DNA from 3 places in the Peribacillus sp. TH16 genome. Region 1 is predicted to be linked to each of the others. Evidence: riboswitches for the same ligand, from Rfam matches in the RefSeq annotation. Region 1 holds a riboswitch; each other region holds the start of a gene.

Region 1 (11,108 bases):
AAGGAGGCTCGTTAGCATGAAAAAAAGTTTATTGTTGCTTTTTCTAGTCGTCATACTTGCTATAATTCCGTTAATCACCCAACAAGGAACAGAATTTGGTGGAGCTGATGGAGTGGCGGAAGAAGCCATCACTAAAATCCAACCAGAATATAAGCCTTGGTTCAACAGTATCTGGGAGCCGCCAGGTGCAGAAACCGAAAGCTTATTGTTTGCTCTCCAAGCCGCGATTGGCGCCGGATTCATAGGATACTTCATCGGCGTTATGCGACAAAAAAATAAACAGTCCGTCCAAGAAAAGGACGAACAGGCAAAACATGTTACTCATAGATAAATACGCCTATTTCAACCGGCTAAAGCATGTACATCCTTTAGAGAAAATGATTTTTGCCCTCTCCCTTTTGTTGTTTTCTTTAGCAGTGAGGGATACGACCGTCTCACTCATCACCTTTACCGTGATGAGTGCTTTTATCATTTTCGGGGCAAAAATTCCAATCTCTTATTATCTAAAATTACTCTTATTACCTGGATTTTTTGTACTATCAGGTACAATTACCATCCTTTTTTCATTCGCAAGTAAATTTACTTCGATACCAAATGTATGGTGGTCCTGGAATTTCGGCAGCTGGCAAATATTTATCAGCGAAGACAGTATAAAAACGGTAATTGGTCTAATCGTTGTTGTATTAAGCAGTATCAGCTGTTTATATTTCCTAACCTTAACTACTCCCATCACAGTTATACTATATGTATTGCGTAAGCTGAAACTGCCTTCATTGCTGATTGATTTAATCGAATTAACTTATCGCTTCATCTTTATTTTTTTAGATACAGCTATGGCCATTCATCAATCACAGTCATCACGGCTTGGATATAGTTCAGTGAGGAAGGGAATTCGATCTCTCGGGTTACTCATATCTTCCCTGTTTTTAGGAGTGTTTCAGCGCTCTGAACAATTAACGATGGCAATGAACGCAAGAGGGTATCAAGAGAATATTTCATTTATCGATGACTCTTACACTTATTCCTCTCGTAATTGGCTGATTACCATTGTAACTCTAGTAAGCTTATTCTTTATTTATAGATATATATAAATTGGGGGCAGTTCGATAATGGAAGAACATATTTTTAATATAGATGGCCTCACCCATCAATTCGCAGATGGGACGTTCGCATTAAAAGATCTTTCTCTTACTATTCAACAAGGTAAAAAAATTGCTTTATTAGGCAATAACGGTGCCGGTAAGTCAACTTTATTCCAACATTTAAACGGTCTATTAAAGCCAACAACAGGATCCATCAAATTTAAGGGAAAGAAATTAAAATATGACAGAAAAACATTATTACTATTACGAAAACAGATTGGAATCGTTTTTCAAGACCCGGATTCACAACTTTTTTCCGCTAATGTTCAACAGGATATATCGTTTGGACCGATGAACTTAGGTTGGGAAAGAGATGTCGTGCGGGAGAAAGTTGAATGGGCGATGGCCCAAACAGAAGTAACAGAATTGAAAGATAAGCCCACCCATTTTTTGAGCTTAGGACAAAAGAAGCGTGTTGCCATAGCTGGTGTGTTAGCCATGGAACCCGAAGTCTGGATTCTAGATGAGCCTACGGCGGGATTGGATTCTTATTTTTCCAAACAGATTATGGCTCTTTTGGATAACATCCATCTCCCTGATAAAACAATCATTTTATCAACCCATGATGTTAACTTAGCCTATCAATGGGCTGACGAAATCATTGTCATGAACGATGGAAAGGTCATATATCAAGGAGATCCTGTCACTATTTTTCATCATGAAGACCTTTTGTATCAAGCACATTTAGAAAAACCATGGATATTTGAAATGTTTCAATCACTTATTCAATCAAAGATATTCACAGAAAAAGACACTGCCCCTAGAACGAAAGAAGAATTACTTCAAAAAATGGAGATTGAAAAGGTTAATTAAGAAGCAACCCTTAGCCTGTTTCATTAGGTCAACAAACTAGGGGATAAAATGGAGATATTCTTCACTATCCAGGTAATATACCTGGATAGTTTTAACCTCAGAGAAATACAAGTAGCTGCAAAGTATCACTCTTGAAAGCTCATGCAATGCCCTGGTATTTCTCCCTAATTATTTTATTGGCTTTCTTCTTCAGCCTCTTCCCCTTTTATCTCTATATTCTTTCCGTCTACATCATCAACTACAGATTGCATTTCACCTTCCGTATAGGTATCCGAAACTTGCTCGTGGGTTTTAGCAAGCCCAGAGGACAATGTATCCTTTCGTTTATAATCACTGACGTCATAAATTCTTCCAGCTATATCTAAAGAATCCTTTTTTGATTCCTTGCTATCCATAGAATTCACTCCTTATTTCGAATTATTTTTATCTTGCCTATTTTATTAAAACATGGAAACTTGGTTTCATTTGTCATCTCATATAGATTGACAACATGAAGTAATAACAATGGTATTTTGCGTAAAAAATAATCCAATATTCAATAAAGATAAAAAAATGATTTATCACTGATTTAACAACCAGAGGGTTCAATCTTATTTGAATGGGAAACATGGAGGTATTACAGTATCCATATATTCCTATCCATTTTTATGAACTCCGTTTAATGTTATTTTTTCAAAAAAGCGCCCAATTGAAGTTGAAGAATGAGGTTAATTTCATCCTCCTTTTTTATTTGAAATTTTCCTTGTTTCTGATCCATTAGCTTATAAGCACTATTACTTTTCCCTTAGGTCCAATAGAAAAAGCGATTACTTGGAATAGGAACCACCTTCATTCTCTGTCAACAATCTTTGCAAAGTCGTCAAGGCTAGTTGAATATTTGATATAGATTCGAGGTAAAAGATAGAGTTCGTCTTTAATGCCCTTCTCAGAAAATGGTTCAGGAGTTGTCGTAAGTCCAAACAAATAATATTTCTTCGTTTCTGCTACGACTTTGTCATTGAAATTCCCGTATGGATACGCAAGTGCATAAACTGGTTTGCCCGTTATTTTTTGAATTTTATCTTTGGACCCTTTCATTTCATATTCATAATTTTTAATTTTCGTCAAGTCAGGATGTGTAGCAGTATGAGACTGAATTGAGATCATACCCGAATCAGCCATCGTTTTCAAATCCGATTTCGATAATCGGTTTGAGCGACCAATAAAGTCAGATATAACAAACATGGTACCAGATGGTTTAAAACGTTCGTTTTTCAATTTTTGAAAGATAGCAAATGCATTCAGGTTGTTTTTGTATCCGTCATCAAAGGTAATGAAAATGGGTTTGTTTACTTTATTAATGTCTTGCCATCGATCAAAAGTTAATAATGTGTAGCCATGGTCTCGTAAATAAATCATTTGTTTCTCGAAATTCTTTGGGGTTACATATAACTCCATAGAACCGTGTCCATTAAACTCGTCAATCGAATGATAAATTAAAATAGGTACTTTTCGTTGAGCAATAACTTGTGATGGAAAAATTAAGATAAGAAGACATAGGAAAAACATTGCTATCTTTTTCATAAAACTCCTCGCTTTGTATCCTTTTTATATCTTTTCAATTTATTGTTCCTCAAAAGCATAGTTCTATTATGATTTCTCTCATATTTCATTCTATCTTCCATTTTGATCAATGGTGACTTTGATATTCCCAAATGAAAAGTAATTCCCTAAAACACTAAGGAATCGGCTTTTTTATAAGTCCTCCTTCACCAATAACCCTGTTTGCTTAATAAGAATTTCTGTTATTCTTCATCATCAATTTCTTCTTCAGAGTTTAGAAAGAAGATATGCAACTTCTAGATGAACTTTTCCTTCCACCACTCACCTCCCCCTTTAGTATGCAAGAACAAAAGGTTGCCGCAGCAACCTCCCTTATTAAAGTAAAGCACCCCTTAGTTGAACAAAACTTTTCGTTTAATTATCAAATAACTCAAAATTAGTAAACGGAATGAACGTTTGTCAATTTTAAAATCGTTATTTTTTTACAGACAAATATATTTATTTTGCTTCACTGTTTTTCTGTTTTTCCTTTAGATAAAAACCATCCACCTAATGCAATAAGCAGCATTACTGACCAAAAGATTGTATTCCAAATAGGTCCTTCAACAAACTCGTGAGGAATAATGTGCAAGGCTGGATGCGCAAGAGTATGCATTAATAACTTAACCCCAACCCAACCAACGAGTAACATTGCTGCAGTTTCAAGACTAGGGCGTTCTGTCAATATCTTAACGAAGTAACCTGCTGCAAACCTAATAACAATTAAACCAGCAATTGCTCCTAATAAAATTACTATAAATTGTGCGCCATCCATCCCCCCAATTTCCCCCATTGGTGTATCTGGCAGGGCAATGACAAGAGCTACCGCTGCTAAAATAGAATCAACAGCGAAGGCGATATCAGCTAATGCAATTTGCACAATAGTCATACGATAGCTTTTCCCTTTTTTCTCTTTTTCTCCGTGGTCCTTTTTTAGTAAATGTTTTAATGAGATAAAAATTAAATAAGCAGCCCCAATTGCTTGAACTTGCCAAACGTGGAAAAGGTACGAAATAATAAAGATTGCACCAATCCTAAATATAAAAGCTAATAGCAACCCAATATTAATCGCTTTTTTTTGCAGTTCTTCTGGTAAATGTTTTGACATAATAGCTAAAACTAAAGCATTATCTGCAGATAATAAACCTTCTAAAAAAATCAAAATAATTAATACCCAGCCATACTCTAATAATAAAGAAAGTTCCATATTATCCCCCTATAAATTATCACTTCATAAGCCAGTATAAGTATGCTACATGAGTTTAATAACGTTTTGTATTATCGGTATTATATTTCACCCAGCCCATATTAAAGAAAGTTTGCCTTTTTCTTATTCCAATATTGTCTCAACGTATCCACTTCCTTATTCAACTCTTCTGCCCCGATAGTGGAATAAGAAAGGACATATGCTTTTTATATGCTGATATCCTCCCACCTATAAACGAATAATTTAAGTTATCATCTGCAATGTTAGTTATCATGCTATCCACTATTTTAGCTCCCATTGCCTCATAGAAGTGGCAAGAACTATTTTTCTCTAACCCTTTAACACTAGCCGAATTGAAGTCTAAACTCTTAAATTCAGGAAGGAGTTTTTTTAATAATTTTTTTCTATCTCTAAACCTTGAAGTTCGTTTAAAATATATATAGAAGTTACGTCCTATGTCAAAATTCAGTTTGACAGGTTAATTCTTATTTCACTAAAGAAGTATTGAGTTGAAGAAGGCGATTTAATTAAAATAACGAAAATGATGTATTAGAGGTGATTAAATTTAACAAAGTTTTTGTCTTAGATGGTGAAAATTTTTCGGACTTTAATGGACTCTGTAACGAGTTTTCGAATGTAGTTCTCTCTGGAAAATACAAGTGGAATGGAAGTCTCGATGCATTTAATGATATTTTATTTGGTGGTTTCGGTGATATAGAAGTTGAAGAAGAATATACAATTTTTTGGAGAAATTCTGTCAAATCTAAAATCGATTTGGGGTACGGAGAAACAATAACCATACTGAATGAGATGTTGAAAAATTGCCATCCAAGTAATGAAGAAAAAGTAATTAAAGAAATAAGGGATGCAAAAATGAACATTGGTTCAACTATATTTAATTGGGTAGAAGAAATTATCCTTGATAGTAAAAATATAACGTTGATTTTGGAGTAATCCTTAATCAAGTAAAGGGTAGCGTTAGTTGAATTAATAAGGGAACTTAATATGTATCAAGAGTTCCCTTTCTTAATGTATACATATCAACATTTAGATTTAACATCGCCTATACAAAAAAAGCTTATAGACTTGTCCCTAAAAAAAGGGACTTTGTCTACAAGCTGAAATGCCTTAATTTATCTTTAACTTTCGATTGCTCTTACTCTCATCCACATTATCGGATGGATCACCCCAACATTCCACATTCTTCAAACCTTTAATATTGTTTACATGGAAAACTGGGTTTTTTCCACTCTTCTTTTGTTTTTGATAATCGGCTAGTGCAGCAAATGCAATTTTTCCAAGTAAGGCTATGGCGATTAAGTTGATAATGGCCATTAACCCCATCAGCAAGTCAGCTAGACCCCATACAAACTTGAGTGAAGCAAGCGAACCGAAAATCACCATCCCTACGACTGCGATACGATATAAGTTTAGCCAAACTTTATTTTCATTAATAAAGCCAATGTTCGACTCTCCATAATAGTAGTTACCAACTATGGAACTAAAGGCGAATAACAGTACGATAATGGCAAGGAAAATGCCAGCCCAAGATCCTAATGCCGTACCAAGTGCATTTTGGGTAAGGACTATACCATCTGTTTCCTTCGATGTATACAGGCCTGAGAACAAAATGATGAAGGCGGTCGAACTACAAATGACAAGCGTATCCACAAATACACCAAGAGACTGAATGAGCCCTTGTTTTACGGGATGACTGACATCTGCTGTCGCACCTGCATTAGGGGCACTACCCATCCCGGCTTCATTAGAAAATAGACCTCTCTTGATTCCTTGCATCATGGCAGCGCCTAGTGCTCCGCCAGCAACTTCCCTTAATCCATCAAAAGCACTTTCAAAGATTAAAACAAAAACACCAGGTAACTCGGTAATATTCATGATAATGATAATCAATGCTACTATCACATATGCTCCTGCCATAATCGGTACGATGACTTCAGATACTTTTGCAATCATTTTAATGCCTCCAAAAATGATGACAGCCGTAACAAGAGCAAGGATGATTGCCGTAACCCACTTATCGATCCCAAACGATTCATTGAACGCACTTGTGATCGTGTTGGCTTGTACAGAGTTGAAAGCAAGCCCAAATGTAAGCGAAATCAATACAGCGAACGTGATACCCATCCAACGGGCATTCAATGCTTTTTCCATATAATAAGCAGGGCCACCTCGGAATGTATCGCCATCCTTGACCTTATAAATTTGTGCAAGTGTACTTTCAATGAAGGCAGAGGCAGACCCGATAAGTGCTATTAACCACATCCAGAAAACGGCTCCTGGACCACCCATTGTGATGGCTATGGCAACACCTGCAAGGTTACCTGTTCCAACCCGTGAAGCAGTACTGATGCAAAAAGCCTGAAACGATGTCACACCTTTTTTATCCGCTGTGGCACCTTCTCCCAAAAGCCTGAACATTTCCCCTACCATTCTGAATTGGACAAACTTCGTACGAACGGAAAAATAAAGACCCAATCCAATCAGCATAATAATCAGTATTTTTGACCACAGTAAATCATTTGTTCCACTAATAAAACTTCCTAACATCTCCATTAAAAACAAACCACCTCTAATTATTAACTTATATATGATAGCAATTGACAACCATTGTTTATTTCCCCATTCTCTCGGTAAGATAAACGATAGAAGTCCATAGTAAAAAAGGGAGATTCAAGAATGAATCCCCAATACAATAATCTATTATATCCTACCATTCAATTTATTTCATTCATAAATTTGAGGAATGAATCGGGAAACTCCCATCGAGAATAAGAATGATATAATATTCTGTATCATTTCTAAATATAAATAATTATTCTCCCACGCTTTCTGATATTTTCAATTGAACCCTTATAAGATCAAAATTGTAAAGTGTTCCATGAATAAAAGCTAAATATATATTTATTAAAATGGACGCATATAAAAAAACACCCTAGATCTAAAGATTCAGGGTGTTTTTCTGTTTAATTCACTTTTTCAAGAAGTATATTTCTTCTCTTCGCTCCCTGAAAATCGCGGAAAACCAATCAAAATGGCTATGACTCCACAAATCCCAATTAATACTGGGTAAAAAGAATAGGGTAAAATACTTACAGGTGAAATTTGTGCTACCCCCGCCGCAACAAGCAGTTGTGCCCCGTATGGAATTAACCCTTGAATACAACAAGCAAAAACGTCAAGCAAACTCGCCGATTTACGGGGATCGATGCCATACTTTTCCGCAATATTTTTGGCTAGCGGACCGGCAATGATAATAGAAATCGTGTTATTTGCCGTAGATAGATTTGTCAAACCGACTAGACCGGCAATGCTGAATTCAGCACCTTTTCTTGATTTGCTATTACGGGTCACGACGTGGAGAAGATAATCGATGCCGCCGTTATGTTTGATGACTGACACCATACCAGCAATTAAAATGGCAAGAAAAGAGATCTCATACATTCCCGCCATTCCATCCCCCATTTTTTGAATGACGCCCATCAGTTGATAACTACCATCCGCTAACCCGATAATTCCGGCAAACACAATACCGATGGAGAGGACAAGGAACACATTGACTCCAGCTAATGCAGTGATCAAAACGCAAATATAAGGTAGAATCTTCACCCAATTATAGGAATGTTGAGAGATAGCTGCTTGTTCACCCATTGTTAAAAAGCCAAGGATGACACATGTGATGATGGCCGCAGGTAAAACAATGAAAAAATTCACTTTAAACTTATCCTTCATTTTCGTTCCCTGCGTTCGAACAGCTGCAATTGTCGTATCTGAAATGAAAGATAGGTTGTCACCAAACATCGCACCACCGATAACGGCGGCCATTGAAAGGGCAAGCGAAATATCGGTTTGTTCACTAATTCCTACACCTATAGGTGCTAGCGCTACGATTGTTCCCATGCTTGTCCCCATAGATAGAGAAATAAAACAAGCGATAATGAAAATACCTACCATTAATAGATTTTGCGGAAAAACCGATAACGCAAGATTCACCGTTGATTCTACCGCACCCATTCCATTCGCCACTTCTGAAAAAGCACCGGCCAAAAGGAAAATGATAACCATTAACATAATATTGGAGTCCCCGGCACCTTTACAAAAGATTTCAACTTTTTGATTGAAAGACTCTTTTCGATTCATTGCCAATGCAGCCGCTGATGCAATCGCAATCGCCACAATCACCGGAAATGAATAAAAATCTCTTGTAATAACCCCGGAACCTATAAATAAAATTAAAAAAACGACAAATGGGACTAAAGCCCAAGGATTCCCTTTATTGTTTGTACTCATGATGAACACCTCTTTTTATTTTTCCCATGACAAATATGTCATAGCCCTTATTCATTGAACTAATTCGGTAAAAAATTCTAGTAAGATCCAACATTTCTTTCATATTATTGTAAGCATGACTCCAAAAGCATAATAGCCAATACGAAGCTAAAGCTAAACCATCGAACGTGAAAAAAGACCTCTTCTATTAAACAATAAGAAGAGGTCTTTTAATCTATAAAAAACACCCTCCTCATCTTTCAGACGTATTCGCCTGCTGGATTTGGCACAGCACTCCTATTAAGTCTGCTGCCGAGACATCTTCGGGCCAGTCCCTCCGTCTCTCTTGATAAGAAGATCCAAATTACGTAATGATATTATCAAATGTTCCGATGTCTACGAGTAAAGAATCAGGCAGGTTAACAAGTGCACTGCATTGTTCGATTGCTAAGTTGTCTTTTTGCAGTCCTAGCTTTTCATCCATTCACTCTAGGAAAGTAACATCGATACCCGCATCGAAAAGCAAATATAAGAGTACAGTATTTTATGTATTTCCGCAAGGTGTAGCCTAAAGTATTTTATAAAGAGGTTTTTTTCAAATGAGTAAAGAGGAACTTATGAATGAAGATAAAGTACTTCACCTTTAATTGAAAAGAGAAAAACAAAAAGAGGTCCTAGGACCTCTCAGCAAATTTGGTGTATTAACTTAGGTGAATTATTTTTAGGTGAGTTCACATCATTCGATACCTCAAAAGCTTCCATCTGTTCAGTATCAAATGATTTTAAGTATTGCTGTAGATATGCAGTATCATTAATTGAAGGATCCAGCCAAGTCTTTTCATCTTCAGGTTTAAGTAAAACTGGCATGCGATCATGAATACTAGTCATTAGCTCATTCGGAGTAGTTGTAATAACTGAGCAGGAATATATCGTGATACCTTCAGGTGATTTCCATGATTCCCAGAGACCAGCCATTCCAAATGGGGCATTACTCTTAAGTTTTATTCGCATGGGTATTTTACGTTCTGGTGTCTTCTTCCACTCATAAAAAGAGTCGGCAAGTATCAAACACCGTTTCTTCTTATACGAATTCTTAAAACTTGTTTTCTCAGCAATGGTCTCCGCTCGGGCATTAATCATCTTGTAGCCCATTTTCTCATCTTTTGCCCAGTAAGGTATGAGTCCCCAACGAAGATATCCAAGTCGATTCATAGATCCGTCATTAATAACGGATAAGACAGAGTGAGAAGGTGCTATGTTGTAGCTGAATTGGTACTCGGCATTAAATGGCGCTTGAATATCAAACCTGTCAATTATTTCTTCAATGTCTGTGAAAAGGGTGAAACGCCCGCACATAATATCGCCTACTGTTTTAAGATTTATTATGATTGTAACAAATGGAGAGTTCAGTAACAAATTAGCGTTCTAAAATCCTAATGTCAGTAAAAGGTTGATTAAATAATTCGCTAGTAATCAATAGTGTGCCAAGGACTTCTCTTTCATCTTCAGCTTTAATAATTTCTGACAGAATTACTGTGCTGCCATTCTTAACTGTAACATTATATTCATTCAAAGTTTCACCCCCTGATATGACTTGATAATTGTTATTATAAACCAAAAACACACTTATAAAAACTAAAGAGCACCGTCATCAATTAACTAAACGCAAGGAGAAAAGCATTGAAAACATACGTTCAATTATGCAATTTTTTTAATCTAGTGATCAAGTGAAGAGTTAATTTCATCTCGTAGGATCACTAGTTATTTACACGAAATTCCCAAGCAGGTTTTCATAGGTAATTCGTTTTTTGACTACTTCATATAGGCTACACTGAAGCCCATAATTTCATTGATTATTACTGAAAAGAATGATTTTTTATTTCAACACAAGTATGGATTACCATGCGTTTGTTTTAATTACTTATATGTATAGAGTGATCGCTATTAATCTATCGCTCTGGATCAGCTTCAAAAATTCACCCTTTTCTTATTAACTCTTAATTTCATTTGAAAATTAAATGTAAAAAATATAATCCTCCGGTAAGACTCTTTTTAAGAACTTCTTTGTTCTTTCTTCT
Region 2 (11,108 bases), on a different contig from region 1:
ACGAAGGCTCAATTGAAATTCATTGGAGATTTGTTTAAGCGATATGCAACTAAAACAAAATACACAAGCAAGCAAAAAAGGCATGCTTGATAAAAAGGGAGTTGAGGAGGTTGAAAACTTGCATTCAAAAACAAGAGTCCTCCTTAATAGTTGCTCCAGACAGGGGTTGACCGTCTCCTTTTTGTATGTTTCGTATCGCTGGGCGATATAACATGCAAATAAATTCAAAACCTATAGGTTTAATAGAAAAGCTGGGTTAGATTTACAAACATGATATACATCCGAATGAACGAGTATTCGCTTCTAAGGCAGTGGCAGAAGAAGTGGGGATGCAACACCCACTGTTCAAAAGTATGGTCAAAACTTAGAACGAAACGGATATGAGTTTGTAAGATGGTGATTCCTATCTTTATTCACTCCGACATCGAAGCGCTCATAGCGTTACGCGATACGGACAAGTCCCTATACGATATAGCTAAAGACCTTGTGTATCAACAAAAAGATAGATTAGAAGAAACTAATGAAACAGAGATAGCGATACCTGATAAATTTGACAATTCAATCCATAATCCCGAACAATTAAAAGAGATTTTAATTGTTTTAATCAATGAACTCGCAGCTACGCGTGAAATGAATGGCCACTGACAAACGATATGCCTCAGCTTAAAACAACAGTTTCCCAGCCCCAGCAAGATCCATGTCCTTAATAATGTTCCTCAAGAAAGGGGCTGATCGGTTCTTTTGTGTGTTTCGTATCGCGGGGCGATATAACATGCAAATAAATCTACAGAACCTTCATCTTTAATAGAAAGAGGGAGCCGATATGCGACAGGATATACATCCGAATGAATGAGCATCCTCTTCCAAGGAAGTGGCAGAAGAAGTGGAGATACAAAATCCACTGTTTGAAAGTATGTTTAAAACTTAGAGCGATATGGATAGGAGCTGTTAAAAGATAGCGATTGGCATATCTTCGTTCAATCCGATATCGAAACGCTTATAGCGTTACGCGATACGGGCAATCCCCTAGACGATAGAGAGAAGAACCCTTGTATCAAGAAAAAGAAAGATTGGTAGGAACCAATGAAACAGAAATAGCGATACCCGATACATATGACAATTTATTTAACCCATGTTCCCATTCAATTAAAAGAGATCTTAATGTTATTAACCAATGAACTCGCGCTCCGCGTGAAATGATCATCTAACTGACAAACGATATGTCATAGCTTAAAACTGAACAACAAAGAACCCATTACGAAACATTACTGTAATAAGAAAAAGGTTTAATTACCTTTTTTTTAGTCTCCTTTACGATATTCAGGTGTTAATTTGCGTTAATAACTATTTAAACCTAAGGCAATCAAATCAAAAGTAGAAATTCCTTTGTTCCAACTATTCGGAATCACCATTTTCAAATTTCAACAATTTCCCGAGAAATATCTACAAATTCTGAGTAGATATCGACAAAATTAGAAGCTTTAAAAGAGATAACGATACCCGATATATATGACAATTTATTTAACCCATGTTCCCATTCAATTAAAAGAGATCTTAATTTTTAACCAATGAACTCGCAGCTCCGCGTGAAATGAACATCTAACTGACAAACGATATGTCATAGTTAAAACTGAACAACAAAGAACCCATTACGAAACATTACTGCAATAAGAAAAAGGTTTTATTACCTTTTTTTTAGTCTCCTTTACGATATTAAGATGTTAATTTGCGTTAATAACTATTTAAACCTAAGGCAAGCAAATCAAAAGTAGAGATTCCTTTGTTCCAACTATTCGGAATCACCAAATTCAAATTTCAACAATTTCCCGAGAAATATCTACAAATTCTGAGTAGATATCGACAAAATTAGAAGCTTCTAAATAGCGATTTGTTTTTGCTGATAAGTAGACATACTATAGAAATCAAACTCTACCGAGTGTTTTTTAATTAAAAGAAATAAACTCTTCTAAGGAAAGAGCTTTTATAATAGTGCTAAAGATGAAAAAACACATGTGTAATCTTCCTTCGCTGTAATAATAAATAACTTTTATTATTACAGATATGAGGGCAAAGGGTCCTCACACATTTAAAACAGATGCAAAAAAGTTTATAACCGCATATATATGGTACTATTTATTATTGTTTTTTCTTTTTTGATACTAAACGTACCGAAAGTTTGCTATCAAAAAATGGTCAAAAACTCAAAAATAAACGTAAACCCCAATCAAAAGATTATAAGAGTGGGGGGCGCAGGGAGCTCCCCGCATGGATAAGGCAGACCGTGAGTAGCAACCTGAATAGTGAGTTTGCCAAAGGTTTGCCGTTATTTCATCAAGATACAGAGCTTTCCTTATGAGGAAGGAAGTCCTGATCCTGACTGACTTCGTAATGTTTTCGTTTTTTTGTAATAGAGTCTATGCCTAGGTTACCCGTATACATGGTATGCAGGGCAAAATCTGACCTGTCTTAAGGTATAGTTAAATGAACGATTAAAAATTATACTGTAAAAATATTTTAGATTATTCAAAATAGAGTTGACATTAGTAAAATTTGAATATATAGTGAGGAACATAATTAAATAAATACGTTATTTCTTATCAAGAGATGTGGAGGGACTTGGCCCTATGATACCTCGGCAGCGGGTTTTTACTTTTGTAAAAATACTGTGCTAATTCCAACGGACGAAAGTTTGAAAGATAAGAAGGAGCTTTTCTTAGATAATTAAATTAAGAGTTTACTCTTTTTTATTTCTAAAAGAGGCCTCTTCTGTCTGATGACGGAAGAGGCCTCTTTTGTTTATTCAGAATGTATATGGTTATTTGGAGAATTGGTGTAATTATTCGTAAGTTTTGCGCACTAATCGTGAATTATAAGCAATTACTCGTGAGTTTGACAGATTAACTCGTGAGTTTCGCGCAATTACTCGTGAGTTTCACACATTTACTCGTGAATTGTGAGCAATTACTCGTGAGTTTCGAAAATTTAACCCTATCATTATGAAACTTTGCAAAGCTCTTCTCTGGATAATGAATTCGTACAAATAAACAGCGTGGGGGGAGACAGAATGATTGAATTTCAAAATGTTAAAAAGGTATATAAAACAAAGAAACAGACTGTTGAAGCTTTGAAAGGAATTAATTTGACAGTTGAAAAAGGCGATATTTTTGGTGTTGTCGGTTATAGTGGAGCCGGAAAAAGTACGTTGATTCGGTTAGTCAATCTACTCGAACACCCTTCAGATGGACAGGTTATTGTTGGGGGGAAGGATTTAACCAAATTGAACCCGAAGGAATTACGGGCAGAAAAGAAAAAAATTGGCATGATTTTTCAACATTTTAACTTACTTAACTCAAAGACAGTTTTTGATAATATTGCCATGCCGCTAGTTTTATCGGGAACCCCTAGTAAAGAAATCAAAGAGCGGGTAGGCGAGTTGTTAGAGTTCGTTGGCTTATCAAGTAAAGCAAGGAGTTATCCGGAACAATTGTCTGGCGGTCAAAAGCAACGAATAGGGATTGCTAGAGCGTTGGCTACCAACCCATCGATTCTTTTGTGTGATGAAGCGACGTCAGCATTGGATCCACAAACAACTAGTGCTGTACTGCAGCTCTTAAAAAAAATTAATAAAGAATACAATATTACCATTTTGCTAATCACTCATGAAATGTCTGTAATTAGGGAAATTTGCAATAAGGTTGCGGTCATGGAAGGCGGACGCGTGGTTGAACAAGGTTCGGTTTTCGAAGTTTTTGCGAAGCCCCAAACAGGTATCGCAAAAAACTTTGTACGAACTGTTATTCACGACGAGATCCCACAAAGTTTCCTGAAAAATACCGGATCATATATTCCGATTATTTGGAAAATTAACTTTATTGGTACTACATCAGGCAATCCTTTACTTTCAACCATCTCGAAAAAATATGATGTTCATTTAAGTGTTTTATCAGCTAATATTTCTGAAATTCAAGAAACACCTTTTGGAAATTTAATTATTGAAGTGACAGGGAACAAAAAAGAGGTGGACAAGGCTTATCAATATATTAAAGATGAGGGGATTCTCGTCCAGGAGGTGCAGATAAATGGGTAATACGCTTTGGGGAATGGAAATAACGGCAGACCAGCTGTCGACAGCTTTCGGTGACACACTTTATATGGTAGCCATCTCATTGATATTTTCCGGGCTGATTGGACTTCCGCTAGGAATCTTACTTGTCATTACAAGAAAGGGTCACATCCTGGAGAATAAATGGATCTTTAATGTATTGAACCCGGTCATCAATATATTGCGGTCGGTTCCTTTCATCATCTTGCTTGTAGCACTTATTCCGTTTACCAGAATGATTGTCGGCAGTGCGATCGGAACGAATGCGGCCATTGTTCCGCTAATCTTTTACGCGGCTCCTTATATTGCCCGGCTTGTGGAGAACTCCCTGTTGGAAGTGGACAAAGGGATCATCGAGGCAGCTCAGGCGATGGGGGCGACGACATGGCAAATCATTTATCGCTTTTTGATTCCCGAGGGACTTAGTTCGTTGATCCTTACATTTACAACAGCGACAATTGGCCTTGTTGGATCTACGGCCATGGCAGGTGCTGTCGGTGCAGGTGGGGTAGGAGATTTAGCCTTAGCTTACGGTTATCAAAGGTTCGATACGATGACGATGGTCGTCACAGTAGCGGCGCTCGTGATCATCGTTCAATTATTGCAATCCACCGGGAATTTTGTTTCAAGAAAAATCAGAAGAAGATAAAAATAACAGGAGGTAGGAGAAATGAAGAAAATCTTATTAACGATCATGGTATTGGCATTGGCCATTGTGGCTGCAGCATGCGGGAACGAAGAGGGTGCATCAGGCGGTTCGGATGATGTGAAAACAGTGAAAGTCGGTGTCAGCAGCGGGGATACGAGAACATGGGAATACATTGTTGACTTAGCGAAAAAGGATGGGCTGAATATCGAACTTGTTACTTTTAATGATTATATCCAACCGAACCTTGCGTTAAGTGAAGGAGAAATTGATGCGAATTCATTCCAAACAGTTGCCTACTTCGATGAATTTGTTAACGATCAAAATTTGAAATTAGAGGCCATCGGATCAACTGTTATTGCACCTATGGGCCTTTATTCGAAAAAACACAAAGATCTCAAAGATCTTCCAGATGGCGCTACGATAGCCGTTCCGAATGAAGCAACAAACTTTGGCCGTGCATTACTCCTTCTTCAAGAAGCTGGATTGATTACATTGAAAGAGGAATTCAATGGATCGGGATCATTGGAAATCATTAAGGAAAATCCGAAAAAATTGAAAATCAAACCTGTTGCTGCCGGCAATACGCCGCGTCTATTGGATGATGCCGATGCTTCAGCCATTAATAATAACTTTGCCGTTGAAGCAGGCCTTACTTTAAAAGAGGCATTATTCCATGAAAGTAAAACGGCGAAACCATATATTAATATCATTGCGGTTAAAAAGGGAAATGCCGACCGTCCTGAGCTACAAAAATTAGTGGAGCTTTATCAATCGAAAGAAGTGGAAGCGTTCATTGAAAAAACGTTTAAAGGAAACACCATTCCTGCATATGTTTCTGTAGACGAATTAGTGAATTACCAAGATGCTTGGACAAAACCAGCCAATGAAAAATGATGAATAGAACAAAGTGAAGGAATGCCGGATGGATTCAAGGTGCCTGTCCGGCTTTTTAAACCAAAAGGGGAGTTAAGAATATGGCGAGAGAATTATTGCAGAAGCAGCATCAGCAGATCATTGAAGATCACATCGACCTTCATTCCGAATTATATATTGAAACGAGTCAAGCCATCCATGCAAACCCCGAAATTGGGAATCAAGAGTTCTTTGCTTCGAAAACGTTGACCAAATTACTTCAAGATGCAGGATTTGAAGTAACCCGTGATATAGCTGGGCATGAAACTGGCTTCATCGCCAAAAAGGCCTCCTCAAAGAAAGGCCCCAAAATTGCCTTTTTAGCTGAGTATGATGCATTGCCAGGTCTAGGACATGCTTGCGGCCATAATATCATTGGCACTACGAGTGTCGCAGCAGGAATTTCACTATCTCAAGTACTAGAGGAAACAGGCGGAGAGGTGATTGTTTTCGGAACACCTGCTGAAGAGGGAGGGCCAAATGGAAGTGCAAAAGGCAGCTTTGCGAAGCACGGTTTGTTTGATGAGGTAGATGCAGCCATCATTATCCATCCAGCTGGTCAAACTGGTGTAACAAGTCCATTTTTGGCTGTAGATCCACTTGATTTTCATTTTTACGGAAAATCAGCACATGCAGCTGCTGCGCCTGAGCAAGGTGTAAATGCTCTTGACGGGGTTATTCAGCTATTTAATGGCATTAGTGCTTTACGTCAGCAACTCCCATCTGAGGTCAAAATCCACGGAATAATAACCAATGGTGGAGAAGCACCTAACATCATTCCTGAATATGCTTCTGCCCGATTTTACATTAGAGCAACAACATGGAAGCTATGCCAGGATGTATCGCGTAAAATACGTGATGTTGCTGAAGGGGCTGCACTTGCCACAGGAAGCACAGTTAAAGTCGAACGTTTCCAAAATGAAGTGCTTGATTTTGTCATAAATCCAGTTCTTGATGAACTGTTAAAGGAAGAACTGACTCAATTAGGAGAAACGGTAGCTCCTAGAAAAGATAGTGGTTTTGGTTCGACTGATGCGGGGAACGTAAGCCATATAGTTCCGACAGCCCATCCATATATAAAAATTGGACCAGATGATTTGATTGCCCATACAAATGAATTCCGCGACTGTGCTAAATCTCAAGAAGGAGACAAAGCCATCCTCACTGGTGCAAAATCTCTTGCTCTTACTGGCTACCGGTTGATTTCGGATAAAGATCTGTTGGATAAGGTTAAAACAGCTTTTCATGAAGCGAAGCAAAAGGAAATATAAATAAATCGGATAGCAATGGTAGTTGGTCTTCTCCAAATCTATAAAATAAGAAGTGCATTAGCTTAGACAAAACGATATATATAGGTCAGATAAAGAAAAACAGAAGCCCCTTGGCTTCTGTTTTTGTTATTTCTAGCTTTTTGAGAAGCTTCCAGTAAATCGTCAAATGTGGAATCAGTCGTAGCTACCAATGCCTCAAATCACCTTCTTACCTTTTTTCACTTTTATTCCTCTCCCTAAAATGTATCAGCGTAGTTTATATGCGAAATGTCGGTGATACCCTAATTCAATGGTATAAAAAAAATCCCTATCTATTTAAATGGGGATTCTTTTTTCATTTAAATGGAGCATCCCACTAAAAGGGTCAGAACCCTTATAAAGTTATTTAAGGAAAGTAAAAGAAGGTTTTTATCCGAAATGTTTCCATGATTATTAAAGGGTAATTACTGTTTTATTTCAATTTCAATAAAACATCTCTAAACATTCAGATTTATTTTATTATGACTATATAGGATTTATCATTAAAGGAGAGGTATATGAAAAAGTTTTTCTTTATCTTCATTTTGGCTTTAATCCCCTTCGCCTCTACGACTGTAAGTGCAGAATCAGACTTACCTCTCATTAGTGAAGCTGGGATCATTATTGATGCGAAAAGTGGGAAAGTGTTATACGAAAAAAACACAAATAAAAAAATGTATCCAGCCAGTCTAACGAAAGTTGCTACTGCTATATATGCTATTGAGCACGGGGATAAGAATGAACTAGTGACTGTTAGCAAAAAAGCGGCTGAGGCAGACGGCTCTTCGGTATTTATTGAACCTGGGGAGAAAATAGAGCTTTCCAAATTAATTGCAGGAATGCTCATCAACTCCGGAAATGATGCAGCTATCGCAATTGCCGAGCATATGTCTGGTAGTGAAAAACTGTTCATGGAGGATTTGAATGAGTTTTTAAGGAAAGAAGTAAACGTCACCGATACTCATTTTACGAACCCCCATGGATTGTTTGACAAAAACCATGTAACTACAGCCAGTGACCTTGCGAAAATTACCCAATATGCAATGAAAAATGAAATTTTCCGTGAATATTTTGGGAAGAAGGATTTACCATGGGAAGTGGAAACATGGGACACAACTCTAGTTACCCATCATAAAATTTTAAAAGGCGAACTCCCCTATAAGGGAATAACCGGTGGGAAAACAGGTTTTGTTAGTAAATCTGGCTACACCCTGATTTCTACTGCTACAAGAGGAGAACAGGACTTGATTGCGGTCACTCTTAAAGCTCCTTCAGACAAGGATGCCTACTCTGATACTGAGCTTCTATTCAGCTATGGCTTTGAAAACTTTAAATCAGCCAAAATTGATAAAAAAAGCATACTTTATTCAGCGGATCACTCTAAATCCTACACGCTGAACGAAGACTTATACTATACCCATCTAATTAGTGATGAACCTAGTCTAAAAACCAGTAATGATGGAATTCTCTCAATCATGAACCAAGAAGGGAGCACCATAGAATCCTTTGATCTTAAAACGGTCGCAGATGTTAGGAACACAGAAGTGCCGGCCTCGTTTAAAAAAGAAACAATCAATGAGGAAGCTAATAAATTTTCTGTCCCATCTCTAGGATGGGGAGGCTGTGTCATTCTTATCATTCTGATAACGGTTTTTCTAAAGAAAAGAAAAAAACGAAGTGATTTTAGAACTCGTTACTAAAGAAAAACCGACTGGCAACCAGAGGCGTTGTTGCCTTATACTTTTCCCTAAAATCAGCCACTAAGGGTGGCTTTAATTTAATAAATAGAACGAAGGAGCACACATATTATACATGACTAATATGTATACTCCTTTATTTTTAAAGGCTTTTTATGATTTAGGTATTGATAATTCCAGGACAGGGTTTTTCTTTTAGGGGTATATAGTTATGTTGATACTAATACATTGTTACTTCTTACGAATACTAGAGGACGACATCTTTAGGATATCGCCCTCTACATACACTACGATTTATATTGAACAAAATACTTCCTCTTTTTATTTATAATCAGTTGTCACTTATTTTAAAGCTAATGAATTTCTGCTCCATCATTTCTTCCATCGCATATTTGACGCCTTCTCTGCCAACACCGCTGTCCTTCCAGCCACCATATGGCATATTATCAATCCGATAGGTCGGGATATCATTAATGACGACTCCTCCCGTTTCCAAGCGTTCCGCCGCATAAAAAGCACGTTCTATGCTCGGTGTCATCACTCCTGAATTCAATCCGTAACGTGAATCATTTGCATCCTTGATAGCATCATCCAGCGTATCGAATGGAAATATACAGACAATCGGACCGAATACTTCGAAACGAAATACCTTTGAGTCACGATTTACATCTGTTAAGACGGTAGGTAAGAGAACATTGCCTTCCACTGTACCGCCACACTCAATTTTTGCTCCTTCCTGTACTGCCTCGTCGATCCAACTTTGTAACCGCTCCAACGATTTTTTCGAAATGACCGCAGTAATATTAGTGCTTTCCTCGAGAGGGGATCCAATGACAAGCCGTTTTGTCCTACTGACGAATCGCTCCAAAAATTGTTGGTACAGTGAACTGTGGACATAAATTCTTTGAATCGAGATACACACCTGCCCATTATTTGTAAAAGAGCCCATCACACTTCGTTCTATGACTTTATCGATGTCGACTCCTTCATCAATAATGAACGGCGAATTGGATCCGAGTTCAAGGGTAAGCTTACGAAAGCCTGCTTGCTGCTGGATAAGGTGTCCGACTTCCACACTGCCAGTAAAAGTCACTTTTTTTACATGAGGGTGGGTTGTCAAAGCTTCACTTAAGACATCCCCTTTGCCCGGAATGATGTTCAATACTCCTTCTGGAAGGCCTGCTTCTTTAAAAATTTCTGCAAGCACGAGTGAACTAAGAGGCGTTTGTTCGGCAGGTTTTAATACAATTGAATTTCCAGCCGCAATAGCTGGACCAACTTTATGGGCGACAAGATTAAATGGAAAGTTAAATGGGGTAATTGCCGTTACGACGCCAATCGGGGTACGAATTGTGAAGCCAAAACGGTTTACTCCACCCTGTGCCGCATCCATCGGAATTTGTTCTCCATAATTGTTCTTAGCCGCTTCTGCAGAAAAACGGTAGGTCTGAACTGTACGATTGATTTCCTCACGAGCATTTCGAATTGTTTTCGCAGCCTCTAGAGAAACGATTTTCGCAAGTTCTTCACTACGTTCTTCCATGATCGCAGCAGCTTTTACTAAAATTTCGGCTCGTGCGTGTGCCGGGTAGGATCGGTATTTCTGAAAAGCGGAATTTGCCTCAACAATTGCTTCAATGGCATCCGCTGGTTCAGCCTGTCCGATTTGTGCAATTTCTTCATTTGAATGGGGATTATATAACGGCTCATACGATTTAGCCTCACGCCATTTGCCACCGATCCACAATTGCCACTTTTGCTTCATCTGACATTCCTCCAATAATACATGGTTTTATAATTTACAAATATAATCACCCAGTGTTTTCGAAAGCTCTACATTTTCCGAGTAATCGACATCTACATCTATCAAGACAATCTCCTTACTCGCAACAGCTTCTTCTAATGTGTGAAGCAATTCATCGGAATGGGTTACTTTAACCCCTTTAACACCAAAACTTTTAGCGAATTCTAAAAAGTCTGGGTCTGTAAATTCAATCGCATTCGTACGATCAAACTTATTCAATTGCTTCCACTCGATTAGTCCGAATTTTGAATCATGAAAAATGACAATCACGAAGGCAAGACCCAGACGTTTAGCAGTTGCCAATTCAACACCATTCATCAGAAATCCACCATCACCTGTGACCGCAATGACAGGTTTATCAGGTTTTGCCAGTTTGGCCGCAATGGCACCGGGAACCGCAATACCCATTGATGCAAAGCCATTAGAAATGATGGTGTGATTAGGTTTTTCCGGCTGATACATCCGGGCAATCCATAATTTATGGGCACCCACATCCGAAATGACAATGGCTTCCCCTTTTTCCGCCTTTTTCAAATCGGCGATAATTCGCTGAGGGATGATAGGGCTTCCTGATACTTCATCTGAAGAATGAAGCTTTTCAATAATCTGAGACCTTAACCTTTTCACTTCTGGCCAAAGCTCTTTTTCTTCAACT
Region 3 (11,108 bases), 1.9 Mb from region 1:
TAGAAAAACCACGAAAAATGGACCTTTTTAAAGTGTCCATTTTTCGTGGTATAGATCAGAGTTCAGAATGTAGAGTTAGAACTTTTCATTCAGGAATGTAGTGAGTTTGGTGTGGATGGCCAAGCCATGTTGTATGTACACATATTCTAAATCAACTGGATTTGGATCATTGAATATGCTTTCATTGTTGGAGCACTTGTTTACTAGTTGGTTACGCTTTAATCGTGTACAACCTACTGCCATACCCAAGAAATATTTCAAGCGATCCTTTGAATACACGTTCTCTAGAGTGGGCTACTCTCTGTTCCCAGTTCCAGAATACAACTTCACTATCGTACCGACAGCTGATTCTTCACTAGCATTCCGGATGTAGATTCATCTACCTGAAAGGAAATTTGAGTATGAAACAGTTATTTCCACGTAGACATGTAATGGGGTTCATATTCTCCATGGTTCTTACAGCCGTAGCTCTTGGTGTTGATATATATGACCTTTCTTTCAGAACAGGAATGATAGTCCTTATAGTAGCTTCATTCCTGCAAGTAGCGAACAAATAGTTATGTTCATGCATGTTTGTGAATCTGATGAAGAAGGCCATCTATACAAACGTTTATTACCCTCTATTAATTGCTTTAGTTACTGAATTCGGTACTTCTTTTTGTTTTAACTTTTGAATTTATTTTTATGATTTTAGTTGTTTCCGGTACAACTCTTTCACCCTTATGTGTGTTCATCACCATTTCTTCTGTCAGGACAAAAAATATACCAACTAGGAAAATGGCAGCTGCGCTTAATGTAATGGCCATTCCAACAGCAGTTAAAATATAATCCTTATTGTAATCGCTTACAAATAAACTTAAAGCAAAAATAATAATTCCGATTACACAACCTGTGCCTGATACCCACTTCACTGCATCTAACATCTTCTGATTAGCTTCCATTATTTCATCCCCTTTCTTTCTATTTTATGACATTTCACAAATTTGTCAAACTTTTTATAATTTTCAATATATTCACAATGAAAACCTTGACAAATTAAAGTGATTACAACTCACTTTTAGGTATTCAAGACTATATGGAAAATAAACCAAATAGTTAAAATACACTACCTATTTTTCCGATAATATCCATTTTTTATACTATCATTTATTTTTTATTATTTACCCAAATATTTTATCGACTCATTAGCTATAAAAATGACTCCTGCCAATTGCTCAGGAGTCATTTCTCTTTTTTTATGAATTTTGTAACGTAATCGTTAAGGTTTTCTCTTCATTACCTCGATACACTTTAACTTTTACTTTGTCGCCAATTTTCTTATCTGTGTATAGATGTTTCCTTAATTCAGCAGAGGTACTAATTTTCGTTCCATCAATCTCTACAATGATATCCTGTTGCTTAAGTCCACCATTTGCAGCAGCCGATCCAGTTTCTATACCCGTTACCATTACTCCTGACTTTGCAGCCTCAGGGACATTTTGAAGATAATACTGTGGAAGTTCTTCTGTGTTCGCCAAGCTGACCCCTAAATATGGCCGCGTGATTTTTCCATTTTCTATCAGTTCCGTTACAATCGGTATTACGTCATTACTTGGTATAGCGAAACCTAAGCCTTCCACACCGCTTTCAGAAATTTTCAAACTGTTTATGCCTATTACTTCACCAGCAGTATTGATTAATGCACCTCCACTGTTGCCAGGATTAATTGCCGCATCTGTTTGAAGGACATCAAGTTCCCACTCTCCGTCAGATGTATCGACTGATATAGAACGCCCAGTTGCACTTACAATTCCTTGCGTAACCGAACGTGAGAAATCAAGTCCGAGAGGGTTACCAATGGCCAAAACTTCTTCACCTGGACGCATTCTATCTGAATCCCCAAAATTAATTCCCTCTGGTGCTACCGAGGCATCAATCGTCAAAACCGCTAGGTCTGTTAAAGCATCTGCACCAACAACTGTTGCAGTTGCCTTTTGTCCATCATACAATGAAATTTCTACTTCCTTAGCTCCTTCAATAACATGATTATTCGTGATGATATAGGCCTTACCATTATCTTTTTTATAAATAACTCCTGACCCCGTGCCGCTCTCAACAGTTTCGCTCTCCGTGCTTTGCTGCTGGAATGGGTTCTGATTTTGCATCTCTTGTAAATTTACGACACCTACAATCGATTTTGAAGCTGATTCAACCATATCTGCTCTTTCATTTGAATCTGTGCTTGTCGATAACTTTTCTGTATTTATACTCTTATTCTTTTCCACGCTCTCGGTTTGTTCTGCCCCTGCAGTTTGTGATGATTCGGTCACTGTATTTTTCTCTGCATCTATAAAATCTCCGCCAAATACAAACACAGAAGATGTAACTATAGAAGCAACAGTTCCAGAAACAAGACTAGTTAACCAAAGCGACTTTCCCTTTTTCGGTTCAGCTTTCACCCGAACTTGCTCATCCCCATTATAATTCTCCATCCTTTATCCCTCCTATGAAAGTCCTTTACTTGGCTCCATCATAAACAGTAATTATTAAAAAATTCTTAAGAAATAAAGAATACGGCAAACTTTTTACAAAAAAGATAAAATTAATGTAGATTTGACCGAAAAAAGAACAATATTGACTGGTTAATAGCTCTGAGATTTCTTACCCCCCATTACGAAAAAAGATGCCTCAAATAACAAGGCACCTTTTTCATCCATACTATTTCTTACATAAGCTCATAGACTTCTTTTGTCTTCTTATTCACGCCATACCAACCCCAAGTAGCCTTATGCCCACTTCCCTTACTGTCATTGACCATTTCAAACACTTGGAATATGTAATCTCCCTTTTCATCTTCACGATCATATTGGATTTGAAGCTGAGGATAGTTTTCCATGTCAGCGTAGTCTTTCACCAGATTTTCCGCCTGAGCTTTCGTCAATGTCTTATCTGAATCCTTGTTACTCTCGTGATTTCCTTTATCAGCTAGCTTCGATGTGGCGGGGGCCTCCACTGGCTCATCCTCTTCTTCTGACTCGATAACTGGGTCTTCAGACTCACCCCTCGATTGCTCTGCCTCAGTGTCTTCAACTGGCTCTGCACTGGCTTCTCCAACTTCTGAGGACATTCCAATTGCCTTTTGTACCATGAGTTTACCTTTCTCATAATTTGCCTTATATGCAGCAGCTTCTTCAAAAAACACTTGAGCCGCCTCAAAATCTTGTTCCTCGTATTTCTTCATTCCATCTGCCAAAAGGACGCAAAGTTCCATTAACTCTTTCGTCTCCCCTGTTTGGTTTTCTTTATACGCTAATTCAAATGCCTCATGGGCCTCTAAATAATTTCCCTCTTCCACCTGACTTTTTCCTAGCTCCATGTTGGAATCGTAACTCCTGGTTGTACAGCCTGAAACAATTAATGCCATCATTAAAATAAATATGAGTAATCTCTTCAAAAAGTCACTCCTCACTTTTACTGAATACACATACACTTCCATATTATTCTATAAATCTATCTTACCCGATTTCACAAGAAATATCTGACATCTTTATCTCTATCGATTTATTATGGAGAATGTTCACTTTTATGATTATATTTTTACAAATAGTGGTACATCATAGATAAACGCTTGAAAGGGTGATGAAAAAATGATGCAGGAAAAACAGACCTATCATGTGGATTTGGTCAGCGGCGATGTACTAGGAAAAAAACTTGAGGAAAATCCAAGCTTTACTATACACGCTACAGATGAAGAACTAGCAGAATTAAAGCAATGCCTAGAGGAACATCGAACAGATGACTTGGAGTCATACGCTCGTTCTCATGTACCTTATCTTCTCTATCATCATGACCGGGCAAATGATAAATACGATGAAGCTATGAAAAAGCTGTACGCCATCATTTATAAATTAGGCGATGAAACAGCCCGAAACCATATTGAAGAAATCGGCATATTGGCAGATAACAAATTCAAAGGCAACGAGGAAATCCAAAACTTTAAATAGGAGAATGCTTAAACAGAACCTGAAATAACAAGTTTCTATTTTTTAAAAGAACGAGGATGAAAAAAGCATCTTCGAAAGAAAGTGATTTAACATATTGGGTACATCAGACGATCAGAGTGTTTGGAGTTTTTCAGGAAGAAAATTATGATGGGATTAGTTTTGAAAATGCATAATCCAAAATAAAAATATACCAGAACTGTTGCATTCAATAGGTAACGATTCTGGTATATTTAACGTTTTGCGGATTACTTTACGATGAAAAGTAAGGTGTCATTCACACATAAGTCTAGTGTTTTTGCTTATAATAGGTAACCGCTAGCGCTAGGGCAAGTACGGTTCCTTTAACGATGTCCATCGCGTAGTATGGGACAGACATCATAATCAGTCCGTTTTGAAGGATTCCAATCAGGACTGCACCGATGAAGGTTCCGAAGGCATTCGGTTTCCCTGCTCCTAGAACGGATGAACCAATAAATGCTGCTGCAACAGCATCCATTAAGTAAGGAGACCCGGAATTGATTTCGGATGTCATGACACGGGAAGCAAGGACAATTCCCCCGATTGCGGCAAAGAGAGCCGAAAGGAGATAGGCCAGTACTTTGTATTTATTTACCGAAATTCCAGAAAGTCTGGCAGCTTCCTTATTTCCCCCAATAATGTACATATAACGACCGTGCTTGGTATAAGTCAAAAAGATATGGGTAGCTATCACAATGACTGCCATGATCAGAATAATCCAAGGGACCTGTCCAATCTTAGCGAAAAATGGGCTGATCAGTCCTTCAGCGAACGTTCCATCAGGCATGACCATATTTTGTGAAACCGTTGCTCCTTTTGTATAGGTAAGAGCAATCCCTTGGATGATGAACATGGTCGCTAATGTCATAAGCATGTCAGGAATTCTCAATTTTACAATCATGAATGAATTTAATGCTCCTACTACAAGCGACGCACCGATTGCAGCTAATATGGCAATCAGGGTATCCTGCGAAAACCAAACAAACATCGAAATGACGATCGCATTAGCCAATGATGCTACAGAACCAACGGATAGGTCAAAACCATCCACAGTTAAGGATATCGTAATTCCAATCGCAATAATGGTCACGATTGAAATAGAACGCAGAATGTTAATTAGATTATTAGCTTGAATGAAAGATGGATTTGAAACGGCAAATATCCCAACCAAAATGATAATCGTCAAGATTGTGCCGTATTTATAGAAAAAGTCGAATAAGTCTACTTTTTTCTTCGCTTTTGTTGTCTGTGTGAGAACAGGAATCGGTGTGCTCATCCTATTTGCCTCCTGTTGAGTAGAATAGTAGTTCTTCTTCATTGGTTTTGCTTGTCTCTAATTCGATGACTGTCTTTCCACCATATAACACATAAGTTCGATTAGTAATACCGATGATTTCAGACAACTCAGATGATGCATATATAATTGCCTTCCCATTTCTGGCAAGTTGGGCAATCAATTCGAATATGTCCTTCTTGGCCCCTACATCGACGCCTTTTGTAGGTTCATCAAATATGTATACATCTGCATCAGCAATCAGCCACTTTCCGATAGCGACCTTTTGTTGATTACCACCTGACAAGTTTTCAACCTTAGCTTCCTCTGAAGGGGTTTTAATACCAAGACTCGTAATAAGTTCCTTCGCTTTTTTCTTTTCCGCCTTACGATCTACAAAGCTGAATATCTTGCTGAATTTTCCGACACTTGCTGCAGTCAAGTTCGTTGCAACTGATTCCTGAACAAGAATGCCTTCTTTCCTGCGTTCTTCCGGTACAAGTGCCAGACCACTTTTTACTGCATGGTGCGGTGTTTTCAATGAAAGCTTTCTACCATTCATCACGACTTCCCCTGTTGTGATAGCAGTATGACCGAATAGGGTTTTACACAGCTCTGTTTTCCCTGCTCCAACCAATCCTGCCAAACCAACAATCTCTCCTGCTTTTAGATGAAGGCTAACATTTTTAACTTTTTCGGCATCTGACAGTCCCTTCACTTCCAGAACAACTTCACCAATCGCAGCATTTACAACAGGGAACTGTTCATCCATTGTTTTCCCAAGCATTCCCTCGACCACTTCGTTTTGGGTAATATCCGCTACTTCTCGACATGCAACACTTTTCCCATTCCTCATAATCGTAATTTCTTCACAAATTTCAAAAATCTCTGGAAGACGATGGGAAATAAAAATGATGCCAACGCCTCTTTGCTTTAATTCATTTACAATTCGAAATAGTTCTGACGTCTCCGTATAACTTAACGGAGCAGTTGGTTCGTCGAGGATCAGGAATTTGCATTCCGTCGAGACTGCTCTTGCAATCAGAACCATCTGTTTTTCAGCCAAGGTAAGATCTCTCACCAGCTTTTTCGAAGAGACACCAATTTTCATCTCTGCCAGGATATAAGTGGCTTTTCTATGCAACTCTTTCCAATGGACCATCTGTTTTTTGCCCATGTTTTGCACCGTATCATTCAACATTACATTTTCCCCAACAGTTAAATAAGGAATGAGTGCCGTATCTACTTCCTGATAAACAATTTGAATACCTTGTTCCTGTGCAGCCTTCGGTGAACGGATATCCTGCTTCTTTCCATCCAGAAAAATTTCACCTGTATAATGGGCATGAGCGCCCGATAAGACCTTCATTAGCGTAGATTTCCCTGCTCCGTTTGCGCCGACCACTGCATGGGCTGTCCCTGATTGTACTGAAAAATCAACTTCACTAAGCGCCTTTACTCCCGGAAATTCAATCGATATCTTTTTCATTTCTAGTTGTGTGCTCATGCCCATTCCCCCTATTAAACAGACACTCTCTTCACTAGAAAGAGAGTGTCTAATGACTCTGTTTTTTACTTTTTATAATGATCTTTCAATACTTTCATCCATTCTTCTTCAAATTCCGTTGATACTCCCCATCCTTCGACAATACCGGACAAGTTGGCCATGTTGACCGCTTCTTTTGAAGCTTGAATCTGCTCTTGTGAAATAAGTGAAGCTTCTAAGTCATATGTTTGCGGTGTTTCTTCACCCGCTAATTTTTTTGCCAAAATCCTCATATTCACTGCACCAATCAATTTCGGATCGACAGCTGCCGTGTAAGACCAAGAGCTGCCTTTCGCTTGAATCTCTTGAAGATCAGCATTAGATACGTCGATTCCGTATATCTTCACTTCATCGCGGCCAGCTTCTTTAATCGCACGAGCCGCTCCAATTGCGAATGCATCCCATGTTGCGAAAATCGCATCTAGTTTGCCTTTGGGATATTTATTCAACATTGCGGCTACCGCATTTTGTGTCTGAACCGAAGTATCTGCAGATGCTACTCCGAATCTTTCGACTTCTTTAATCCCAGGATTTTCTTTTAATTTTTCCTGATACACCGCATTTCTTCTCACCATTGGCGGGAAACCATCTACCCAAAGGTATGCGATCGCTGCTTCACCTTTTTGTTCTTCTATCAATTTATCAAAAGCCAGTGTTGCCAATGCTTCATCATCCTGTGAAGTTAAGGTCACACCGTCAATTTTAGATAAGTCGCTAATAGAGTCGAATGTAACAACGCTCTTTCCTGCATCAACCAACTTTTGAACGTCATTCACTGTTGCTGCATCATCACCATGGGAGATAATATAGCCGTCATAATCTTCTTGTAAAGCCTGGGCGATTGCATCATGGAATTTAGCCGTATCGCCATTTGCTGTATACGTATCCACTTGAAAACCTAATGCTTCTCCTTCTTCCTTCGCTCCAGCTAAATATTGAGCCGTATGATCATCTCCGCCAATTTTACGAATGACTTTGATTTTGGCACCTTCCCCTTTTGCAAATCGTTCTGGGACATTTTTAAAAGATACTTTTTCATCCTTCTTTGATTCTGTTGAACTTTGTCCTGAAGAGCAGCCCGTTAAAAGCAAAGCCGAAGCTATGACCGAAACGAAAACCCTTTTAAAAATTGACTTCCTCATTTTAGTTCCCCCTACTTTTCACTCATTAATCTTATCAATTAGGTTGGTGTAAATCCCAAAATAAAAACCTCTCTAGAATAGAGAGGTTTAATCAGCTGATTTGCAGACTTGTCCCTCTCTTATCTGTCAAAACATTTCTGTTTTGCAGGATTTAGCACCAATTCCTAATGGAACGGTTGCTGGGCATCTTAGGGCCAGTCCCTCCGCCACTCTTGATAAGAGAATATAATGTGTTACGTTTTTCGTAATTACCACTTTATAGGGATATAGTCGTAAAGTCAATAGATTTTTGAATATTTAAAATGTTTCTTATTACACTTATTTTCTTTGTAGCTTAGCCAGACGCTTTTTCTCGATCTTTTCAAGTCTTTCTAACTGACGTAGTTTCACTTCAAATAGAGTAATCGGGTCACGGTATACTTCCGGATTTTCTCTCATATGCTCCAGTGCTGCCTGATGATCTTTGATTTCAGTCTGTGTTTGTTCTATCGTTTTTTGAAGTAAGGCAAATGAACCGCGATAGAAAAGTGAGATATCTCTATCCAAAGATTTTTCAAACAATCCGAATTGTGTAAGGAAACGGTCACTGATCATCTCTGCAACATCCTGGTAGTCTTCACTTTCTAGGTACTTCTTATACCGGTTGTACATATTAGCTTTATTTTGCGGAATCGCTCCAAACAGCTTCCCTGCCCCTTTAAGCAGCAATTGCGATGGGGTCCGGCGTAGTAAAATATTAACGTCTTCAATGCGGATACTGCTTGTCATCCGATCCGCATCACGGCGCCAATCATCCAAAACTCTAAAGTCTCCCGCAAGTGTAATTCGCTCTTCTTTGTACAATTCATTGAACCCTGTGCTCATCTCATCCATAAACTGTTGAATTTGTGTAAATTCCAACTGAGATGTAGCAATCCAGTCTTGAAGAGAACGGTAATATTGCGGCATAATCTTGTCTGAAATATATGCCTGAATCTGCTCATTCATTTCATCGTTCAACTGTATATGAACTTGGCTGAAATCGCTACTTTCCGTTAATGATTTAGAACATTCTCTTAGTAATTCAGGGATTCTTGAAGAAAGCTGTTTTTTCACTTCTTCTTTAATTGAACGATACGACCTTATGATATTTTCACTTTTTTCTTTTTCCAAATCTGCCAGTTGATTGACGGCTCCATTCAATTTGACTTCCATCTGCTCATTCCAAGAAATGGAGTGCTCGCATTTCCGCTCATTAGCTGCCCGTTTTTCTAGCAGGTAAGATAACGTTTTGCGAATGAATGCAAGAATCTTCTCAGATCTTCTTTCCTTCCAATTATCAGCTTGATAATTCGAATCAAGGAAGGATGAAAGGTCCTGTAACTGCTGTTTGCTGTCATAAAGTTTGGAGAACGCAAATACTTTTGCGTTCGGGAAATACGCATTCACTTTATCCCATGTTTCATCTTCCATCCGGACTGCCACTTGGTCACTGTAAATCGTATCCATCTTATTTAGTAAGAAATGAATCGGAAGTTTCGGTGCCATCATTTGAATTTCCAATAACAAATCTCGTTCACTACCGGTGAAAGGCGCTCGTGCATCGAGAACAAACATCAATCCATCGCTGCCCTGTAAATACCCTTGGAAATCAGAGTCTACACTTTTTTCCCCATTGAACCCTGGTGTATCAAGTAAACGCAGGCGATTATTTCTTAGGTAGTCACTAATAAGGGTCACGTCGACAATGGTTCCGCGCTGACGGCGTGTTTCATCCAATTCAGTTAACTCACCAACGACTTTGTGATCTGTATCTGTAATTTCATAGATTTCCAGATTATCTCCATCTTTGACACTGACAAGGGACGAATGGTCCTCGGCAGCAATACTCTCTCCAGCAAGTGACTGAATAAAGGATGTTTTGCCATTGCCTGTGCTTCCGACAAGAAGAAGATTGAAATTTTCGGTATCCTTAAGTCCGTCTACCATCCATTTCAGCTTATTGCCAACTGTTAAGTTATTCTCTTCAGCCCACTGAATAATGGAATTGAACAGTTTTTCGCCCGCTTCCAATCCGCCTCCCAATTTAGGCGATTTTGCTAACAGACTTTCTGCATCCTGAACAACCAGTGCATTAATTGTATCAGGGAAAATTTCATTCCATGACAGAACGGACGCCGCTGCAAATAACGAAAGCTCTCCATCCGCGATTTTTAACCAATTTTCCAACAATCTCGGCACAACAGGACTCAAATCTTTGATTAAGTGTGTTCCTTCAAGCAAACCGGCATAAGCATCCCGGTAATAGACAGAAAGCTCATCCCATACATCACCTGGATGTAATTCGATGCCATCTATCAAATTATTAATGACTCTAAGCCATTCAAAGTAGGAATCTGTATATTTATAATTTTTCCAAAGTGCAACCGTCATTTTTTCAAAGCGATCCTGATCAAGGTTGTATAACGCCTCGAGAACATTTGAGAAATAATCCGGAGCCATCGATTGAGCAACACCTTGCTGGATATACGTTTTCAGCACATCAAACCAAATCATTGATTCCGTACGGATACTTTCATTCGCGGCTAAAACTACAGCACTGTTCCAATCCTTTTGTTCTTCAAAAAAGGAGCGTGCAATTGCGGTGACATTCGGGTAATCAGGTTGAAAATCGACTGCTTCCTTAACAACTTTAGATGCCAAATCATTTCTTGATTCTACTATGTAAAGAGAGAACAGCTGTAGAAGGACTTCCGTTTTCAATACCGCTTCATCCGTACTGACGGATTTATATATATCCTCAGCGGTCGAATACATCTCTAGTTCAAAATAAGCATCAGCAATATTCTTTTTCGCCCATGAACCAAGTTCACCTTCTATGTTTTCCCACTTAAAAATGGCTGCTTCATAGTCATGATGCTGGAAGTATACTTCTCCTTGAGCAAACCGAACTGCAGTTAAATCCGCTCTTTCCTTTTTTTGTTCCACGAGAAACATTTCACCTAATGTTTGAATTGGGTGCTTGCGTGTATCCTCAATCATTGTTTCATAGTATTTTTTTCCAATCAGTCGTTCGTCCATCTTTATTCCCCCGATATATTTCATATTTTCAATTAAAGGATAATCATCGATATGGAGTCTTTATGAAAATCGAATAATAACTTTTC

Evidence for each region. A riboswitch is a leader RNA that binds a small molecule or an ion and turns the genes downstream of it on or off. The one in region 1 is predicted to bind S-adenosylmethionine.
Region 2: another riboswitch for S-adenosylmethionine. It lies ahead of JFV29_RS29775 (methionine ABC transporter ATP-binding protein); the one in region 1 lies ahead of JFV29_RS01445 (Na+/H+ antiporter NhaC family protein).
Region 3: another riboswitch for S-adenosylmethionine. It lies ahead of JFV29_RS10775 (sugar ABC transporter substrate-binding protein); the one in region 1 lies ahead of JFV29_RS01445 (Na+/H+ antiporter NhaC family protein).

What each region holds. Positions count from the first base shown of each region.
Region 1 covers NZ_JAEKEM010000002.1:286,080-297,187, forward strand. Annotated here, with positions in the region: gene JFV29_RS01400 (energy-coupling factor ABC transporter permease) at 1-15, shown strand, start outside; gene JFV29_RS01405 (energy-coupling factor ABC transporter substrate-binding protein) at 17-331, shown strand; gene cbiQ (cobalt ECF transporter T component CbiQ) at 315-1,091, shown strand; gene JFV29_RS01415 (energy-coupling factor ABC transporter ATP-binding protein) at 1,110-1,955, shown strand; gene JFV29_RS01420 (YozQ family protein) at 2,129-2,350, opposite strand; gene JFV29_RS01425 (polysaccharide deacetylase family protein) at 2,784-3,518, opposite strand; gene JFV29_RS01430 (TerC family protein) at 4,006-4,743, opposite strand; gene JFV29_RS01435 (hypothetical protein) at 5,299-5,697, shown strand; gene JFV29_RS01440 (alanine/glycine:cation symporter family protein) at 5,872-7,317, opposite strand; gene JFV29_RS01445 (Na+/H+ antiporter NhaC family protein) at 7,741-9,051, opposite strand; SAM riboswitch class I at 9,281-9,386, opposite strand; gene JFV29_RS01450 (SOS response-associated peptidase) at 9,715-10,386, opposite strand; gene JFV29_RS01455 (hypothetical protein) at 10,448-10,603, opposite strand; gene JFV29_RS01460 (amino acid ABC transporter ATP-binding protein) at 11,045-11,108, opposite strand, start outside.
Region 2 covers NZ_JAEKEM010000011.1:233,430-244,537, forward strand. Annotated here, with positions in the region: gene JFV29_RS29770 (hypothetical protein) at 394-645, shown strand; SAM riboswitch class I at 2,592-2,703, shown strand; gene JFV29_RS29775 (methionine ABC transporter ATP-binding protein) at 3,065-4,087, shown strand; gene JFV29_RS29780 (methionine ABC transporter permease) at 4,101-4,751, shown strand; gene JFV29_RS29785 (MetQ/NlpA family ABC transporter substrate-binding protein) at 4,773-5,645, shown strand; gene JFV29_RS29790 (M20 family metallopeptidase) at 5,726-6,934, shown strand; gene JFV29_RS29795 (D-alanyl-D-alanine carboxypeptidase family protein) at 7,471-8,652, shown strand; gene JFV29_RS29800 (aldehyde dehydrogenase family protein) at 8,981-10,414, opposite strand; gene JFV29_RS29805 (acetolactate synthase large subunit) at 10,442-11,108, opposite strand, start outside.
Region 3 covers NZ_JAEKEM010000002.1:2,235,213-2,246,320, forward strand. Annotated here, with positions in the region: gene JFV29_RS10735 (hypothetical protein) at 134-373, shown strand; gene JFV29_RS30330 (hypothetical protein) at 402-557, shown strand; gene JFV29_RS10745 (hypothetical protein) at 633-941, opposite strand; gene JFV29_RS10750 (S1C family serine protease) at 1,236-2,471, opposite strand; gene JFV29_RS10755 (hypothetical protein) at 2,705-3,433, opposite strand; gene JFV29_RS10760 (hydrolase) at 3,627-3,983, shown strand; gene JFV29_RS10765 (ABC transporter permease) at 4,270-5,277, opposite strand; gene JFV29_RS10770 (sugar ABC transporter ATP-binding protein) at 5,279-6,781, opposite strand; gene JFV29_RS10775 (sugar ABC transporter substrate-binding protein) at 6,847-7,962, opposite strand; SAM riboswitch class I at 8,079-8,184, opposite strand; gene JFV29_RS10780 (GTPase domain-containing protein) at 8,281-11,022, opposite strand.